DNA from 4 places in the Erwinia persicina genome. Region 4 is predicted to be linked to each of the others. Evidence: predicted binding sites of a transcription regulator. Region 4 holds the regulator's gene; each other region holds the start of a gene.
What was found. Region 4 encodes PurR, which represses purine synthesis genes. Its sites were predicted from a motif close to CANGCAAACGTTTGCNTG; they were not measured.
Positions count from the first base shown of each region.

Region 1: a site for PurR is predicted at 1,947-1,964, ahead of tusA (sulfurtransferase TusA). Genes of this name have one in related genera too.
Region 2: a site for PurR is predicted at 1,413-1,430, ahead of rbsD (D-ribose pyranase). Genes of this name have one in related genera too.
Region 3: a site for PurR is predicted at 2,461-2,478, ahead of K6L24_RS19585 (NCS2 family permease). Genes of this name have one in related genera too.

Region 1 covers NZ_CP082141.1:262,411-266,517, reverse strand. Annotated here, with positions in the region: gene K6L24_RS01125 (zinc/cadmium/mercury/lead-transporting ATPase) at 1-1,543, shown strand, start outside; gene tusA (sulfurtransferase TusA) at 1,628-1,873, opposite strand; gene K6L24_RS01115 (7-cyano-7-deazaguanine/7-aminomethyl-7-deazaguanine transporter) at 2,080-2,745, shown strand; gene K6L24_RS01110 (DcrB family lipoprotein) at 2,843-3,403, shown strand; gene iolE (myo-inosose-2 dehydratase) at 3,491-4,107, opposite strand, start outside.
Region 2 covers NZ_CP082141.1:4,613,370-4,617,476, forward strand. Annotated here, with positions in the region: gene rbsA (ribose ABC transporter ATP-binding protein RbsA) at 1-974, opposite strand, end outside; gene rbsD (D-ribose pyranase) at 982-1,401, opposite strand; gene K6L24_RS21325 ((S)-acetoin forming diacetyl reductase) at 1,580-2,353, opposite strand; gene alsS (acetolactate synthase AlsS) at 2,386-4,065, opposite strand; gene budA (acetolactate decarboxylase) at 4,085-4,107, opposite strand, start outside.
Region 3 covers NZ_CP082141.1:4,231,466-4,235,572, forward strand. Annotated here, with positions in the region: gene K6L24_RS19580 (Na+/H+ antiporter) at 1-807, opposite strand, end outside; gene K6L24_RS19585 (NCS2 family permease) at 981-2,330, opposite strand; gene K6L24_RS19590 (glutathione S-transferase family protein) at 2,709-3,371, opposite strand; gene soxR (redox-sensitive transcriptional activator SoxR) at 3,402-3,869, opposite strand; gene soxS (superoxide response transcriptional regulator SoxS) at 3,960-4,107, shown strand, end outside.
Region 4 covers NZ_CP082141.1:2,631,728-2,635,834, forward strand. Annotated here, with positions in the region: gene K6L24_RS11905 (Grx4 family monothiol glutaredoxin) at 1-161, opposite strand, end outside; gene K6L24_RS11910 (C40 family peptidase) at 547-1,419, shown strand; gene cydH (cytochrome bd-I oxidase subunit CydH) at 1,458-1,547, opposite strand; gene purR (HTH-type transcriptional repressor PurR) at 1,843-2,868, shown strand; gene punR (DNA-binding transcriptional activator PunR) at 2,879-3,796, opposite strand; gene punC (purine nucleoside transporter PunC) at 3,911-4,107, shown strand, end outside.

The DNA.
Region 1 (4,107 bases), 2.3 Mb from region 4:
TCGCGCGCGCAAAGGGGTGACGGCGCTGATGGCGCTAAAACCCGATACAGCCCTGCGCCTGCGGGCGGGGCAGCGGGAAAATGTCGCGGTCAGCGATTTACGTCCCGGTGACGTGATTGAAGTGGCCGCCGGTGCCCGCCTGCCAGCCGATGCGAAGCTGCTGAGTCGCTTCGCGAGCTTTGATGAAAGTGCGCTGACCGGGGAATCGGTGCCGGTGGAACGCCAGCAGAATGAAACCATCGCCGCCGGCTGTCTGAGCGTTGACCGCCTGGTTCAGCTGGAGGTGATGTCGGAGCCGGGTAAAAGTGCCATCGATCGTATTCTGCACCTCATAGAAGAAGCTGAAGAACGGCGTGCGCCCATTGAGCGCTTCCTTGACCGTTTCAGCCGCATCTACACGCCGGTAATTATCGTGCTGTCGCTGGGGGTGGTACTGGTGCCCCCCCTGCTGCTGGGGGCCGCATGGCAGCCGTGGATCTATAAGGGATTAACGCTACTGCTGATCGGCTGCCCGTGTGCGCTGGTTATATCCACCCCGGCGGCGATCACCTCCGGACTGGCCGCAGCGGCACGCCGTGGCGCACTGATCAAAGGTGGCGCGGTACTGGAAAGCCTGGGCAGCGTGCGCACCATGGCCTTTGATAAAACCGGTACGCTGACCGAGGGTAAACCGCAGGTCACCGCTATCCTGCCGCTGGCCGCCATGGATGAAGAACAGCTGCTGGCTACCGCCGCCGCTATTGAACAGGGGTCCTCCCATCCGCTGGCAAAGGCCATCATCAGCGCAGCCGCACAGCGTCAGCTGACATTGCCGCTGGCGAATGATCAACGGGCGCTGGCCGGGAGTGGCGTTGAAGCAGAAGTCAGTGGACGCTTACTGACTATCAGCTCACCGTCCAGACTGCCGGACGGGATGCTGAAAGCAGAGCGTGGCCGCACAGAGGAGCTGGAAAACGCAGGTAATACGGTGGTGGTGTTACACGACGGCCAGCAGATGCTGGGGCTTATCGCCCTGCGCGATACGCTGCGTGCCGATGCCAGGGCGGCGCTGGATGAAATCAGGGCGCTGGGTATTCATGCGGTAATGCTGACCGGAGACAACCCGCGGGCGGCGGCAGCCATTGCCGGTGAGCTGGATATCGATTACCGCGCGGGCCTGCTACCGGAGGATAAAGTCACGGCCATCAGCCAGCTTAATCAGCAGCAGCCGGTGGCGATGGTCGGGGATGGCATTAATGATGCGCCCGCCATGAAGGCCGCCACCGTCGGTATTGCGATGGGCGGCGGCAGTGACGTCGCACTGGAAACGGCCGATGCCGCGCTGACGCACAACCGGCTCAATGCGCTGGCCGCCATGATCCGCCTGTCACGTGCCACTCACGCGAATATTCGCCAGAACGTTGCACTGGCGCTGGGGCTGAAGGGTATCTTCCTGATCACCACGCTGATGGGCATCACCGGACTCTGGCTGGCGGTGCTGGCGGATTCGGGCGCGACGGCATTAGTGACAGCGAACGCCCTGCGGTTACTGCGTAAGAAATAGCAGGCTGTCAGTGTCATCATCCTGCACGGGCTGACCCCTTTTTTTGGGTCAGCCCACCATGGGTGACCGGAAAAGTATCGCCCGTTACACCCCTTTCTTCAGCAGAAACTGATACGGCAGTGCGTCAGTATGTTGCGCCACGAGCGTGTGTTCCATAAAACGGCAAAAGCCCGGGATGTCACGCGTGGTCGCCGGATCGTCAGCAATGATTAACAGGGTTTCTCCCTCCTGCATATGGCGCACCGTTTTGCGCACCATCATCACGGGTTCAGGACAGCGCAGCCCCAGCGCATCAAGGGTGCGATCGGGATTCGCGAAGAGATCGCTCATGAGATTCTCAATTATTCAGTAAAGGTCAGCGCCTATTTTACCGTCGGTCATTGCGTGTGCAAGGATTGCGTTTCACGATAACGTTTGCGTTAAAATTAACCATTGCATTAGCAGGGCAACGCGGTAAGATGCCGCGAATTCGCCTGCGCGAAACACAGACAAATTTTCATGGGTTCCCTCACCCCAATCTAAAAAGGCTTACAACGATGATTGATTTTTCAACGCGTCAGCGCACCCATGCGCTGGTCTGGCTGTCCCTGTTCCATCTGCTGGTGATCACCTCCAGTAATTATCTGGTGCAGCTGCCTGTGGCTATCTTTAGCCTGCATACCACCTGGGGTGCCTTCAGCTTCCCGTTTATCTTCCTGGCCACTGACCTGACGGTACGTATTTTCGGTGCCCCGCTGGCGCGTCGTATTATTCTGGCCGTAATGGTCCCGTCGCTGTTTATTTCGTACGCCATCTCTGCCCTCTTTTACCAGGGCGAATGGCAGGGTTTTGCGGCGCTGAAGGAGATGAACCTGTTCGTGGCGCGTATCGCCTGCGCCAGCTTCATGGCCTATGCGCTCGGTCAAATCCTCGATATTCATGTGTTTAACCGCCTGCGTCAGAAAGCTGCATGGTGGATGGCCCCGGCCGCCGCCATGTTTCTCGGTAATATCAGCGATACGCTGGCCTTCTTCTTTATCGCTTTCTATAAGAGCCCTGACCTGTTTATGGCGACCCACTGGGTGGAGATCGCCATGGTAGACTACTGCTTCAAAGTGCTTATTTGCATGGTGTTCTTCCTGCCTGCTTACGGTGTCCTGCTGAATGCGGCCCTGAAGCGCATGGCAGAGAAATCCCACAGCGTGAAAGTCAACTTCGGTTAGTGTGCTATCGGCAATCGTTGTTAAGTTGCTTTTAGCCGCTGAATACGTTTGTATTGAAAGCCTGAATTCTACGCGACCAATGTGAAAAGGGACCCTGATGCGTAACTTATTGAAATATGCTGGAATCGCTGTACTGGTAGCCGGACTGGCTGCCTGTGATGGCAAAAAAGATGAAAAAGCGGCGGCCGATGACAATGGCGTCAGCAGCAGCCAGTCAAACCAGAATGTCACCCTGATGGATGGCAAGCTGAGTTTTACCCTGCCAGCGGGTATGTCTGATAAGAGCGGCAAGCTTGGTACCCAGGCGAACAATATGCACGTCTATGCTGATGAGTCAGGCCAGAAGGCCATTATCGTCATTGACGGGGAAAGTACTGACGAAGGTCTGGACGTCCTTGCCGGTCGCCTGGAAGCTCAACAGCGCAACCGTGATCCGCAGCTGCAGGTCGTGACCAACAAATCCATTACGGTGAAGGGTAAGCAGCTCCAGCAGCTGGATACCGTGATCTCAGCCAATAACCAGTCATCCTGGTCTTCCGTGGTGCTGGGTAAAAGTGATGGTAAACTTCTGACGCTGCAAATCACCCTGCCTGCCGACAATCAGCAGCAGGCGCAGACCGAAGCCGAAAGCATTATTAGCACCATCGAGCTGAAATAACGCTCTCGCCTGACGTGACACGGGCCGATCGACAAAACGATCGGCCCGTGCGCAAAGGTAAACCTCTGTTGCAGTCCCCCCCGGCGGTTACAGGCCGGCGTGTTCGCGAATGTACTTGCGCGCTTTGACTGCATACTCAAACGGGTTCGCCAGTGCGGGATCCTGCTCTGCTTCCACCACCATCCAGCCTTTATAGCCAAAGTCGTCGAGAATTTTGAACACCGGATCGAAATCAATCACCCCGTCGCCAGGTACGGTAAAGGTGCCCTTTTTCACGCCATCCAGGAAGGACAGTTTCTGGGTCTTCACCTGTGCCACCACCTCATCGCGCACGTCTTTCAGATGCACGTGGTTGATGCGCGGCAGATACGTCGTCAGGATGGCCAGCATGGCTTCCTGCGTGCCTTCAGAATAGTAAGCGTGGCCGGTATCAAACAGCAGGTAGACATCTTCATTGGTTTCGGCCATAAAACGATCCACCTCTGCGGAGGTCTGGATACCCGTGCCCATATGATGATGCAGACCGACGGTCATGCCCTTCTCCGCCGCCAGTTTCGCCAGCTCGTTGTACCCTTCTGCCGTCAGGCGCCACTGCTCATCGGTAAAGTGAGGCTTCTCCTCCAGTACGGCTTTGGTGGTACCCTGGATGCTCAGGCTCTGCTCTGAACAGCCAATGACTTTCGCCCCCATCGCATGCAGAAAAT
Region 2 (4,107 bases), 2.0 Mb from region 4:
AGCCCCTCTTCCGGAGAACGGGCCACCACATTTTTGCCGTCCAGCGTCACCGTACCGCTGCGACGGGATAATGCTCCGTAAAGCACTTTCATCAATTCGGTACGCCCCGCGCCCATCAGCCCGGCCACGCCCAATATTTCACCTTTGCGCAGCGTAAAGCTGACGTCCTCCACGCCGGAACCACAGAGGTGTTCAACGTTAAGACGAACCTCGCCCGGTGCTTTATCCAGACGCGGATACTGCTCTTCCAGCTTGCGGCCGACCATCATTTCAATCAGCGACTCTTCAGTCAGGGTGGCCACTTCACGTTCCGCGATAAATTGTCCGTCGCGGAAAATAGTGACATCGTCGCAAACCTCAAAAATCTCTTTCATACGGTGGGAGATATAGACAATGCCGCAGCCCTGGGCTTTCAGTTCATTGATCACCCGGAACAGCGAGGCGGTTTCGGTATCAGTCAGCGCATCCGTCGGTTCGTCCATGACGATCACCTTCGACTCGAAGCTCAGTACCTTAGCGATCTCCACCATCTGCTGGTCACCAATCGACAGGTCACCCACCAGCTTATGGCTGTTGAAGCGCAGATTAAGACGTTTCAACAGGGCGTCTGCTTCTGCATACATTTTCTTCCACTGAATGCCGCCAAAACGATTAACAAACTCGCGGCCAAGGAAAATATTTTCAGCAATACTCAGCTGCGGGATCAGGTTAAGTTCCTGATGGATAATGCCAATCCCGGCCGCCTGCGACGCTTTAGGCCCGTTAAAGGTGGTTTCCTTGCCCAGCCATACAAAAGTGCCTGCATCACGGGCATAGATCCCGGTCAGCACTTTCATCATGGTGGATTTTCCCGCGCCGTTCTCACCAACCAGCGCCATCACACGCCCCGGATAGACCGAGAGCGCCGCGCCCGACAGCGCTTTAACGCCCGGGAAGGATTTGTCGATACCTTTTAATTGCAGTAAAGGTTGCATAACCGCCTCAGAAGGTCACGCCAGCGATCAGGATGACATTCGCATACGGGGAACACTCCCCGCTGCGAATGACTGCCTGACTGCGCTGTGTTTGTTGTTTGAACTGTTCGTGACTGACATAACAGATACTTATGGTATTACCCTGGTGTTGTTGCAGTAAGTCGAGCAGGGCGATCAGCTCACTATGAAGCTGCGGATTGTGCTGCTTAATCTCTTCCGCAATGATGGCACTCTCAACCTGCATCTCATGGGTGACCGCATGGACGACCTGTAAAAACGTCGGAATACCCTGCATTACGGCCAGATCAATCCGCTGCGGACCTTGTGGGATCGGCAGACCAGCATCGCCAATCACGATACTGTCGGTATGACCAAGACGTGAAATCACGGACGAGATAGCAGAATTTAGTAAGGTGCCTTTTTTCATTATTCACTCCAGAGCGAAACGTTTCGCTGACAGGGAGTGTAAGAAATGCACAGGGGAAAACAATCATCGAATGTTGAAATTGTGATCGCCATCGAAACGTTTCGCTGACGCAGAGGAGGGATTTGTTTTAAGGCTGAAAATGGCCCTCTACTGTTACCGGTAAAGGGCCAAAACAGGACTAATTAAAGACCATGCCGCCATCAATAAGCAGTGACTGGCCGGTCATATAGTCCGAGTCCGGCCCGGCAAGGAAGGCCACACAGGCGGCAACATCTTCCGGTTCAGACAGACGGCCCAGCGTGATGTTTTTGGCAAACTCCGCCGTACCATAGCCGGCGGGTTTGCCTGCCGCTGCAGAGAACTGGCGGTCGATCTCGTCCCACATAGGGGTTTTTACTATGCCAGGGCAGTAGCCATTGACGGTTATCCCCAGCGATGCAAGATCCCGTGCCGCGGTTTGCGTCAGGCCGCGCACAGCGAATTTACTGGAGCTGTAGATCGCCAGCTCCGGGTTACCGACGTGGCCCGCCTGAGAGGAGGCATTGATGATTTTGCCGCCGTGACCTTCTGCTTTGAACGCATTCACTGCCGCCTGGATGCCCCAGATCACCCCTTTAACGTTCACGGCATAAACCTTATCGATCACCTCTTCCGTAATCTCTTCGATAAGCGTAGTAGGCGCCACGCCGGCATTGTTGACGATAACGTTAAAGCCTCCCAGGGTTTTACGTGCCTCCTCAACGGCGGCAAAGACCTCATCGCGCTTTGAAACATCCACGGCAACCGCCAGTGACTTACCGCCTGCGCTGGCAATCTCATCAGCCACCCGGCGTGCCGTGTCCGGGTTAAAATCGGCGACGGCAACGGCAAAACCCTCCTTTGCCAGACGCAGGGCAATTGCACGTCCTATCCCCTGACCCGCACCGGTCACCAGGGCTACGTTGTTTTTCATATGAACTCCTTCTCGTTTAGGATTAACACAATTTACAAAATCTGGCTGAGGTGCAGCTGTCCCATCAGCAGCGGGTTATCGGCATAATCCACCGGGATCGCTACCACCGCCGGGCCCTGCACATCCATGGCTTTCCGCAGCGTGGGCTCCAGCATTTCTGCACTTTCAACAGCGAATCCCGCCGCACCAAAGGACTCCGCATAGGCTTTAAAATCGATGGGCCCGAACTTCACCCCGGAAACGCGCTGGTATTTTTTCTCTTCCTGCATCGCCACCATGTTGTAGCACTCATCTACCCAGATGATATGCAGCAGGTTAGCGCCCAGCCGTACCGCCGTTTCCAGCTCCATGCTCGACTGCAGGAAACCGCCGTCACCGGAGACCGACACCACTTTGCGGGACGGGTCTACCAGCCAGGCACCGATTGCCCAGGGTAACGCCACCCCCATGGTTTGCTGACCGTTAGAAATCATGATCTGACGCGCACGAAAGCTGTAGAGATAACGTGCGATCCAGATATGGAAGCTGCCCATGTCAACCGTCAGCGTAACGTCACTGTTAATGATGTCCTGCATGGCACGGACGATACGTAACGGATGCAGGGCAAACTGATTAAGCTGATGGCCACGCAGCGCCAGCAGTTCGCGCTGCTGCTGACGATCCTGCAGGATGGCTGCCGCCTGTGGGCTGAGGGTTAAAGGTCCACCGATGCGTGCCGTCAGTTTGTCGAGCGTGGCAGCAATATCGCCGACCAGCTCGGCATCCGGCTGGTAGCAGTTGTCAGTATCCGCCGGCAGCACGTCGATATGAACCAGAGTAGCCTTGCCGCTGTTCCACATGGCAGGCTCATATTCCACCGGGCTGTAGCCAATGGTGATAATCAGGTCGGCCTCACGCAGCAGCCGGTCACCGGCCTGGTTATTAAACAATCCGACGCGTCCGGCGAAGCGGGAAAAGTGTTCCTGGCGCACCGCACCGGCAGCCTGGTAGGTACTGGTGACCGGAATATGGCTGCGCTCCAGCAGCCGGTGCAGCGCATCACTGTTAGCGGGCTGGCTGGCCATCAAACCCAGCAAGAGCACCGGATTTTTCGCCTGTGCGATTTGCTTTGCCACCGCTTCGATGGCCACATCAGGCGCCGCCCCCAGCAGCAGCTGGCCGTTGGCATTCAGCAGGTGACCCCGCGCGGGCTCATTGACAATATCCTGGGGCAGGCTGACAAAAGCCCCGCCGGGGCGTCCCTGTTCAGCGCTGCGAAACGCATTGGACAACACTTCGGCGATGGCATCAGACGATCCCACCTCAACGGCGTATTTGCTGACCGGACGGAACATCGCCACGGTGTCCATGCTCTGGTGAACCTGTTTCGCACTGTCGGCGCGTTTAACCGCCCCACCCAGTGCCACCAGCGGGTCCCCCTCGGTGGTCGCGGTTGCCATCCCGGTGATCAGGTTGGAGCAGCCCGGCCCGGAAGTCACCAGCGCCACCCCGGCTTTGCCGGTGAGTCGACCGACTGCCGCCGCCATAAAGGCGGCATTGGCCTCGTGCCGCACCGGTATCGTCTGGATAGAGGTATCCAGCAGCGAATCAAACACTTTATCAATTTTGGCGCCGGGGATGCCAAAGACATGTTTTACCCCCTGAGCTTCTAATTGTGCCACCACCAGGTCGGCACCGTGTGCCCACTGCTGAACGTCGGTTACATTTTTCATCTGTCTGCTCTTCCTTATTTCAGCTTTCTACGGAACGAATGG
Region 3 (4,107 bases), 1.6 Mb from region 4:
CAGGCGCATCGCCAGCGGTGCCTGACGAATAATCCCGGAGCGCGAGATGGTCATCCCGGCGGCGACCGCGGCAAGAATACCGGACACGCCGATATGCTCGGCAATCAGGTAAGACGCAAACGGCAGCAGCAGCAGCAGCACGGTCTGCGTCGCCGGGTCATCGCCGCTCCAGCGGCTGAACAGGCGCAGCGACTTACCGTACAGCCAGCAGATCGCAATCCCCGCCAGCAGGCCGCCAATCGCCACTTTCATAAACTCCAGCGACGCGCCCGAGACGGTGAAGACCATCGTGCCCATGGCCACCGCGACGGCAAACTTCAGCGAGACCAGACCAGACGCATCATTCATCAACGCCTCGCCCTGCAGGATCGCCATGATTTTTTTCGGGATGCGCCCCTCGCCGACAATGCCGGAGAGCGCGACAGCATCGGTCGGTGACAGCACCGCCGCCAGCGCAAAGGCAGACAGAAGCGGAATACCGGGCACCAGCCAGTAGATCAGGTAACCAATCCCGACCACAGTGATCAGCACCAGAACCAGCGCCAGGCCAAGGATCTCACGCCCGTGATTGAGGAACTCGCTGGTCGGGGTTTTCCAGCCATCAGCAAACAGCAGCGGCGGAATAAACAGGACTAAAAACAGCTCCGGATCAAAATCGACGTGCAGACCAAACGTCGGCCAGGCCAGCAAGGCGCCCATCGCGATTTGTACCAGCGGCAGAGGGATCTGAAAGGGAATAATACGTGCTGCGACGCCCGACAACGACACAACCAGCGTCAGAATGAGAATAGTGAAGAAAATTTCCATGCGTTCCTTTTTATATGTCTTCCGAAGGCTCTGAACAAAAGCAGCCCAGGATTTGTATACCCTGCGGGATAGTAAAGCAAATTAGGAAAGCGTTGAAAAACAGGATGTGCCTTAAGAGGGGAAATTCAGTGGCATCTGAAGGTGGGGCCGGTGAACCCGGCCCCGAAACAGCATTAAATCGCCCAGCCGCAGGCATAAAAAGCGACCAGCGCGACGGCGATCAGCACCGTACCGACGTTGAGCTTGCGCCATTCCCCGGCAAAGATACGGCCGATGACCAGCGAACCGAAGCCGAGCATAATGCCGGTGACGATATTACAGGTCAGCACAATAAACACCGCGGCCAGCAGGCCAGACATCGCATCGACGAAGTCGCTGAAGTCGATCTTGGAGACGTTGCTTAACATCAGCAGACCAACGTACATCAGCGCGGGGGCGGTAGCATAGCCCGGCACGAGGTACGCCAGCGGCGACAGGAACAGGATCATCAGGAACAGAACGCCGACCACAATCGCCGTCAGACCGGTTTTACCGCCTGCCGCCGTTCCCGCTGCGGACTCGATATAGACTGCCGCAGGCGCTGCCCCGACCAGACCGGAGAAGATGCTGCTCAGGGAGTCGCTGGTCAGTGCCTTACCGCCGTTAATGATCTGGTTGTCTTTATCCAGCAGGTTGGCCTGCCCGGCCACGGCGCGGATGGTGCCGGTGGCATCAAAGACGGCGGTCATTACCAGCGCCAGCACGCTGGGCAACACTGCCGGTTTCAGTGCGCCGAGGATATCCAGGCTGAACAGCAGCGAATTTCCCTGAGCATCGCTCAGGCTGGGCATGGCAAACAGCCCCTGATAGCTCACGGCCGGGTCAAAAATCAGGCCGATCACCGAGATGGTAATAATGGTCAGCAGGATGCCGCCGGGTACGCGCAGTTTCTCCAGACCAAAAATCACCGCCAGACCCAGCAGCGTCATCACCACCGGGAACGACGGGAAGTGGCCCAGCGCGACCGGAAGGCCCGGCCCCGGGTTTTTTACCACCAGGCCGACGCCGTCGGCGGCGATCAGCAGCAGGAACAGGCCAATACCGACGCCGGTGCCGTGCGCCACGCCCATCGGCAGATTGCGCAGGATCCAGGCCCGGATGCCGGTAGCCGAGATCAGCGTAAACAGCACCCCCATCAGGAACACCGCACCCAGCGCGACCGGCACGCTGATCTGCTGACCCAGCACCAGGCTGAAGGCCGTGAAGGCCGTCAGGGAAATGGCACAACCAATCGCCATCGGCAGGTTGGCCCACAGCCCCATCAGCAGGGAACCAAATCCGGCGACCAGACAGGTTGCCACAAACACCGCCGTTGGCGGGAAGCCCGCTTTGCCCAACATTGAGGGCACCACGATCACGGAATAGACCATGGCCAGGAAGGTCGTCAGACCCGCCAGGATTTCCTGACGGACGCTGCTACCGCGCGCAGAGATTTTGAACCAGGCGTCGAGAGAGCCGCTGGCCGGTTGAGAAGGAGCTGACATTGTAATCCCCTGAACATTCTTATGAGTTATGGCGGCGTGGTACCACTGCATCCCAGCGGTAGTCAACGTTTGCATCCCTGGCACAATATTCACGGTGTCAAAAACCTCAGGGCGAGGCACAAACCGGATAAAGGCAAACGTTTACTATTCCACGTAAAAACCGCGTTATTGCAGTGCGTATTTTCGCGCAAACGATTATCCGGTGTTTAATGGTGCATATTCAACACCTGTTATCGCTTAAATTTGCACAAGTCTTGATTTACATCTCCCTCTGTCGTTCACAGTGAGAGATGGTAGCGGGGGAATTCCCCGCCCCCTAATAGCGCTTTCTTATGACGGCTATGCGGGCAGGGTGCAGGGGATCAGGCAGGAACGAACTCAATCAAACTTCACTTCACCGCCCTGCTGCAGCGCACGCTGCCAGGCGGCACGGCTCTCTACCTTCTGCAGCCAGGCCTGGATAGCCGGACTGTCGGCGGCCCCACCGCGCGCGGTCAGGGCCTGCAGGGGGAAGCTCATCTGGACGTCAGCGATGCTGAACCGGCTACCGGCAAACCATTCGTTGCGGGCCAGATGCTGCTCAATAAACTGACGGTGGGTGGCGAGCTGTGGGTCAAGGTAGCCCTTCTGCACCCCTTTACCAAAGGCGCTGCCGATCGGCCGCAGCAGCCAGGGAACCGGGGCTTTCCCCATGCGGCTGAAAATCAGCTTCATCACCAGCAGCGGCATCAGGGACCCTTCCGCATAGTGCAGCCAGTAGCGCGACTGGATCACCGCTTCGTCATCGATTGGCTTCAACTGGCCACCGATATCATAGTGCGCTTCCAGATATTCAAGAATCGCCCCGGACTCCGCCACCACGCGATTGTCATCGGTGATCACTGGGGCTTTACCTAACGGGTGCACTTTTTTCAGCTCCGGGGGGGCCAGCAGCGTACCCTCCCGCTGATAACGTTTAATCTGATACGGGACTTCCAGCTCTTCCAGCAGCCACAGCACGCGCTGTGAGCGTGAGTTATTCAGGTGATGTACGGTGATCATAGTCGCTCCTTAAAACCTGAGTATAGAAGGTTAAGCGCCTTTCACATCCAGCAGGATCGCTCCGGTACCCTGTTCACTGAGCCGGTCATTCGGATTGCGCAGCGGGCAGTCCTCCATCGACAGGCAGCCGCAGCCGATGCAGCCATCCAGGTCATCACGCAGACGGGTGAGCGTTTCAATGCGCCTGTCCAGTTCGTCACGCCACTGCTGCGACAGCCGCGCCCACTCTTTCGGTGTCATTCTTTTGCCGGGGGAGTACTGCATCAGGCTGTTGCTGATGGTGGCCAGCGGGATGCCGATGCGCTGGGCGATTTTAATGACCGCCACGCGTCTGAGCACATCACGCGTGTAGCGCCGCTGATTTCCCGGATTGCGGAAGCTGCTGATGAGCCCTTTGCTTTCATAGAAATGCAGCGTGGATACCGCCACGCCGCAGCGCCGGGCAACGTCACCAGGGGTCAGTTCCCGCTTATCGGAAGTGCGTACAATTTTTTTCATTTAGCGCTTTACCTCAAGTTAACTTGAGGAATTATACTCAGCTACCATTGAGTTCGCGACCTTTGACGCAGAGACCCGGGAGAAAAGTGTATGCATGACGACATCATCAGCACCCTGACAGACTGGATCGACAGTAATCTGGAAAAAACCCTGTCGATTGATGAAGTGGCGGCGAAATCTGGCTATTCGAAGTGGCACCTGCAGCGTATGTTCCGTTCCGTAACGAAACAGACGCTGG
Region 4 (4,107 bases):
TTCTGCAGAATATCAACGAACGCGAAGCGCTCACCGCAGGCAGACAGTGCCTGAACGGCCTGAGCAGAAAAACCGCAGCTTGGCAGTTTCGGAGAACCTTTCATGTACAACAGAATAGGGTTTTCAGCGATCTGGCGTTGAATTTTTTCAACAGTACTCATAAATGTCTTCCTCAATACGATACTTCATGTGTAGGCTAGGCGCAGCCTGCTTATTGTAGCGATTCTGTTCGGGTAGTGAAAACGACATTTTTACAGGGCGAAAGGGTAAAAATGTGACCTGAGAACAAAACAGGGATACAAAATAACATTTTCTTATCATCGTTGCTGTACGTGTTGTGGCCTGATTTGTTTTCATTGCTGCGATAAGCAACTGATACCGTTTAATTTATCGCCATTTACTTGATCTGTATTATTGAAACAAAAAAGACCTTACCCTTTGTTAAGAAGTTAGATTAGAATTGCCCTAACCTTCTGCCTGACCGCAGAAATGCCTTTTCTGACTCCGTTGCGACCTTTTGCAGCGCACAAACTGTTAATGGGAACGATGCGTTTACTCATCACGCTCTTCATACTGGCTTTCACCCAGTTATTTTTCAATATGGCGCACGCATCGCCACATGCCCCTATAAATGCGAATCAGCAAAAAGCCGATCGCACCACCGCGCGTGAAGACGACCGCCGTAAGCGCCGCCCGGTCAAGTCCGCCTCCACGAAAAAAGTAAAAGAACCGGTCAGTAAAAAAACAAAAGAAACCGCTAAGAAAACCTCCGCTAAAACAGCTCGTCTGGCTCCGGCAAAAAAAATCAAAGAAAAAGCAAAGAGCAAGGTGGCGGCAAAACCGTTGCGCACGGCTAACGTGACGAAAAAACCTTTAAGCCGAAAAATCGCTGCCAGTAAAAAAGCCGATAAAAAGCATTATGGTCGCGATCGCGCCGGGCGCAAAGTGGCGCAACGCAACGAAGCGCAGCTTTCTGCCCCACTCAAACTGAGTAAAGCCCACCGCGCCCGCTATCAAAAAGCGCGCGAGACGGCGATGACAAAATTGATGGGCCAACTGGGTAAACCTTATCAGTGGGGGGGAACCTCACCGAAAACCGGATTCGACTGTAGCGGGCTGGTCTGGTACGCCTATAAAGATCTGGTGAAGTTTAAGATCCCCCGGACAGCAAATGAAATGTACCACCTGCGTGATGCGGCCTCCATTAAGCGTGACGAGCTGGAAAAAGGCGATCTGGTCTTCTTCCGCATCAATGGACGCGGTACGGCTGACCATGTCGGTGTCTATCTGGGTGGAGGCAAATTTATTCAGTCGCCACGTACCGGTAAAGATATCCAGGTGAGCGCATTAAGTGAAGATTACTGGCAGGAGCATTATATTGGTGCACGCCGCGTGATGACGCCTAAAACCATTCGCTAGCGGGACGGTATGGGAGGAGACGCCTCCTCCCGATAAACTCAGTGCATGACAGCAGTAAAGCTAAACGCAATAATCATCAGCAGTGACCCAACAACCGCCAGAGCCGTCATCTTCATATCAGTGTTCATTTGTTCTCCTTAATAACCCTGCTATTAGTAAGCCAACAGATTTTCCCATACTTGCCCGTAAAAATCTCGTTTTCTGCGCGCAGCCTTGTTAGAATTATTTCTTTCCGTTGCGCAACACGCCCGGAAACGTTTCAAGTCAGCGCTGCATGTCACTCTACGGATGATTTTACCCCTTCCTACCCCTTTTGAGACGGCACCCCAGTTCATTCTCGTCGGCAGGAATGGCGGCGCGCAGGCAAACGTTTAACCCATTTGTTATCAGTACGTTAGTGATAGCCCCAGGAGTACGATTTTAATGGCAACAATTAAGGATGTGGCAAAGCGCGCCGGTGTCTCCACCACCACGGTGTCCCATGTCATCAACAAAACGCGCTTTGTAGCCGAAGAGACGCGCGAAGCGGTATGGGCGGCAATTAAAGAATTACATTACTCGCCCAGTGCCGTTGCCCGCAGTCTTAAGGTAAACCACACCAAAACCATTGGGCTTCTGGCCACGTCCAGTGAGGCCCCCTATTTTGCCGAAATCATTGAAGCGATTGAAAATCGCTGCTTTGCCAAAGGCTATACGCTGATCCTGGGCAACGCGCACAACGATCTGCAAAAGCAACAGGCCTATCTGTCGATGATGGCTCAGAAGCGTGTCGACGGCCTGCTGGTCATGTGCTCAGAATATCCTGACACCCTGATTGCTATGCTGGAAGACAACCGTAACATTCCCATGGTGGTCATGGACTGGGGCGAGTCGCGCGGAGACTTTACCGATACCGTGCTTGATAACGCCTTTGAAGGCGGCTATCTGGCGGGGCGTTACCTCATCGAACGCGGCCATCGTGATATCGGCGCAATCCCGGGACAGCTGGAACGCAATACCGGTGGCGGCCGCCATGCGGGCTTCCTGAAAGCGCTGGCTGAAGCCGGGATTACCCTGCGTGATGAATGGCTGGTGCAGGGGGACTTTGAACCGGAATCAGGCTATCGCGCCATGCAGCAGATCCTGTCACAGAAACAGCGTCCAACAGCGATTTTCTGTGGTGGGGATATTATGGCGATGGGGGCGATTTGCGCAGCAGATGAGATGGGTTTGCGCGTCCCGCAGGATATTTCGGTGATCGGTTATGACAATGTGCGCAACGCCCGTTACTTCACCCCGGCGCTGACGACCGTACACCAGCCAAAAGAGCGTCTGGGGGAAACAGCCTTTGATATGCTGCTTGACCGCATCACCAGCAAACGTGAAGAGCAGCAGACCATTGAAGTGCATCCTTCACTGATCGAACGCCGCTCCGTTGCCGACGGCCCCTTCCGGGACTATCGCCGTTAATGTCCGCGCATCAGCTCCCGGGCTGCTCACTCAGCCATTCTGCATTCAGCGTTTCGGTATTGCCAAGATAGGCAAGCAGCCAGTTCAGCGCCGGTGAGGCGCTGTGTTCAGACCAGCTGAGGTAGCAGGGACTGTCGGGAAACGGCGAGGCCAGCGTCAGCTCACCCAGCACCTGCTGTTGCAGCCAGGGCTGGGCGAAGTGCCCCGGCACCATCCCGACGCACAGTCCGGCACGCAGGCAGTCGAACGCACTTTCCCAGTCCGGCACCACCAGCCGCCGCTGATTGTCCAGCGTCCAGGTTGTCCGCTTCGGTAGTGCCCGCGAGGTATCCTCCAGCACCAGCGAGGGCCACTCGCGGATCAGGGCTTCACTCAGCGCGCCCTCGTAACGATGCAGCGGATGCCGGGACTGTACTACGCAGCGCCAGTTCAGACTGCCCATATCGCGAAAGGCAAAACGCCCCCGAACGGGAATGGCCTGAGTTGCGCCTATTGCCACGTCCACGCGACCGTCAGCCAGCGCATCCCAGACGCCGTTAAACACCTCCGGCATGATATGCAACTCCATGTCCGGAAAATGGCGGTAGAAATCCACCACCAGCTGCCGCGTGCGCGCCGGGCGTACAATGCGGTCCACCGCAATGTTAATCTGCCCGCGCCAGCCGTTTGCCACCTGCTGACAGCGGGTGCGAGTGGCAAGCATTTTTTTGATAACAGCCCGCCCCTCTTCACTGAATACGCGACCCGCTTCGGTCAATACCACATCGCGATGCCGGCGTTCGAACAGACTGACGGCCAGCCACTCTTCGAGTTGTCGAACGGTATAACTGACCGCAGATGGCACGCGATGAAGCTCTGCTGCAGCGGCGGTAAAGCTGCCCGTTCTGGCGACGGCGTCAACCACTTCAAGAGAATATTCAGACCACATAAGTTGCCTTCAAATTATTTCACTGCAAGAGACGAATAATAGCGTTTCACAGCTCATCAGGCACGGGATTACACTGCGCACGTAAAAAAATTGTCTAATAAGAGTTAAAAAATCATGCGTTCCAAAGGATTTATGTTTTATCTGGCCATACTGAGTATGTTGGGTTTTCTTGCCACGGATATGTACCTCCCCGCTTTTGGCGTGATGCAACAGGATCTGGGCACTGAAGCGGGCGCCATCAGCGCCAGCCTGAGTATCTTCCTTGCCGGTTTTGCCTGTGCGCAGCTGGTCTGGGGGCCGCTCTCTGACCG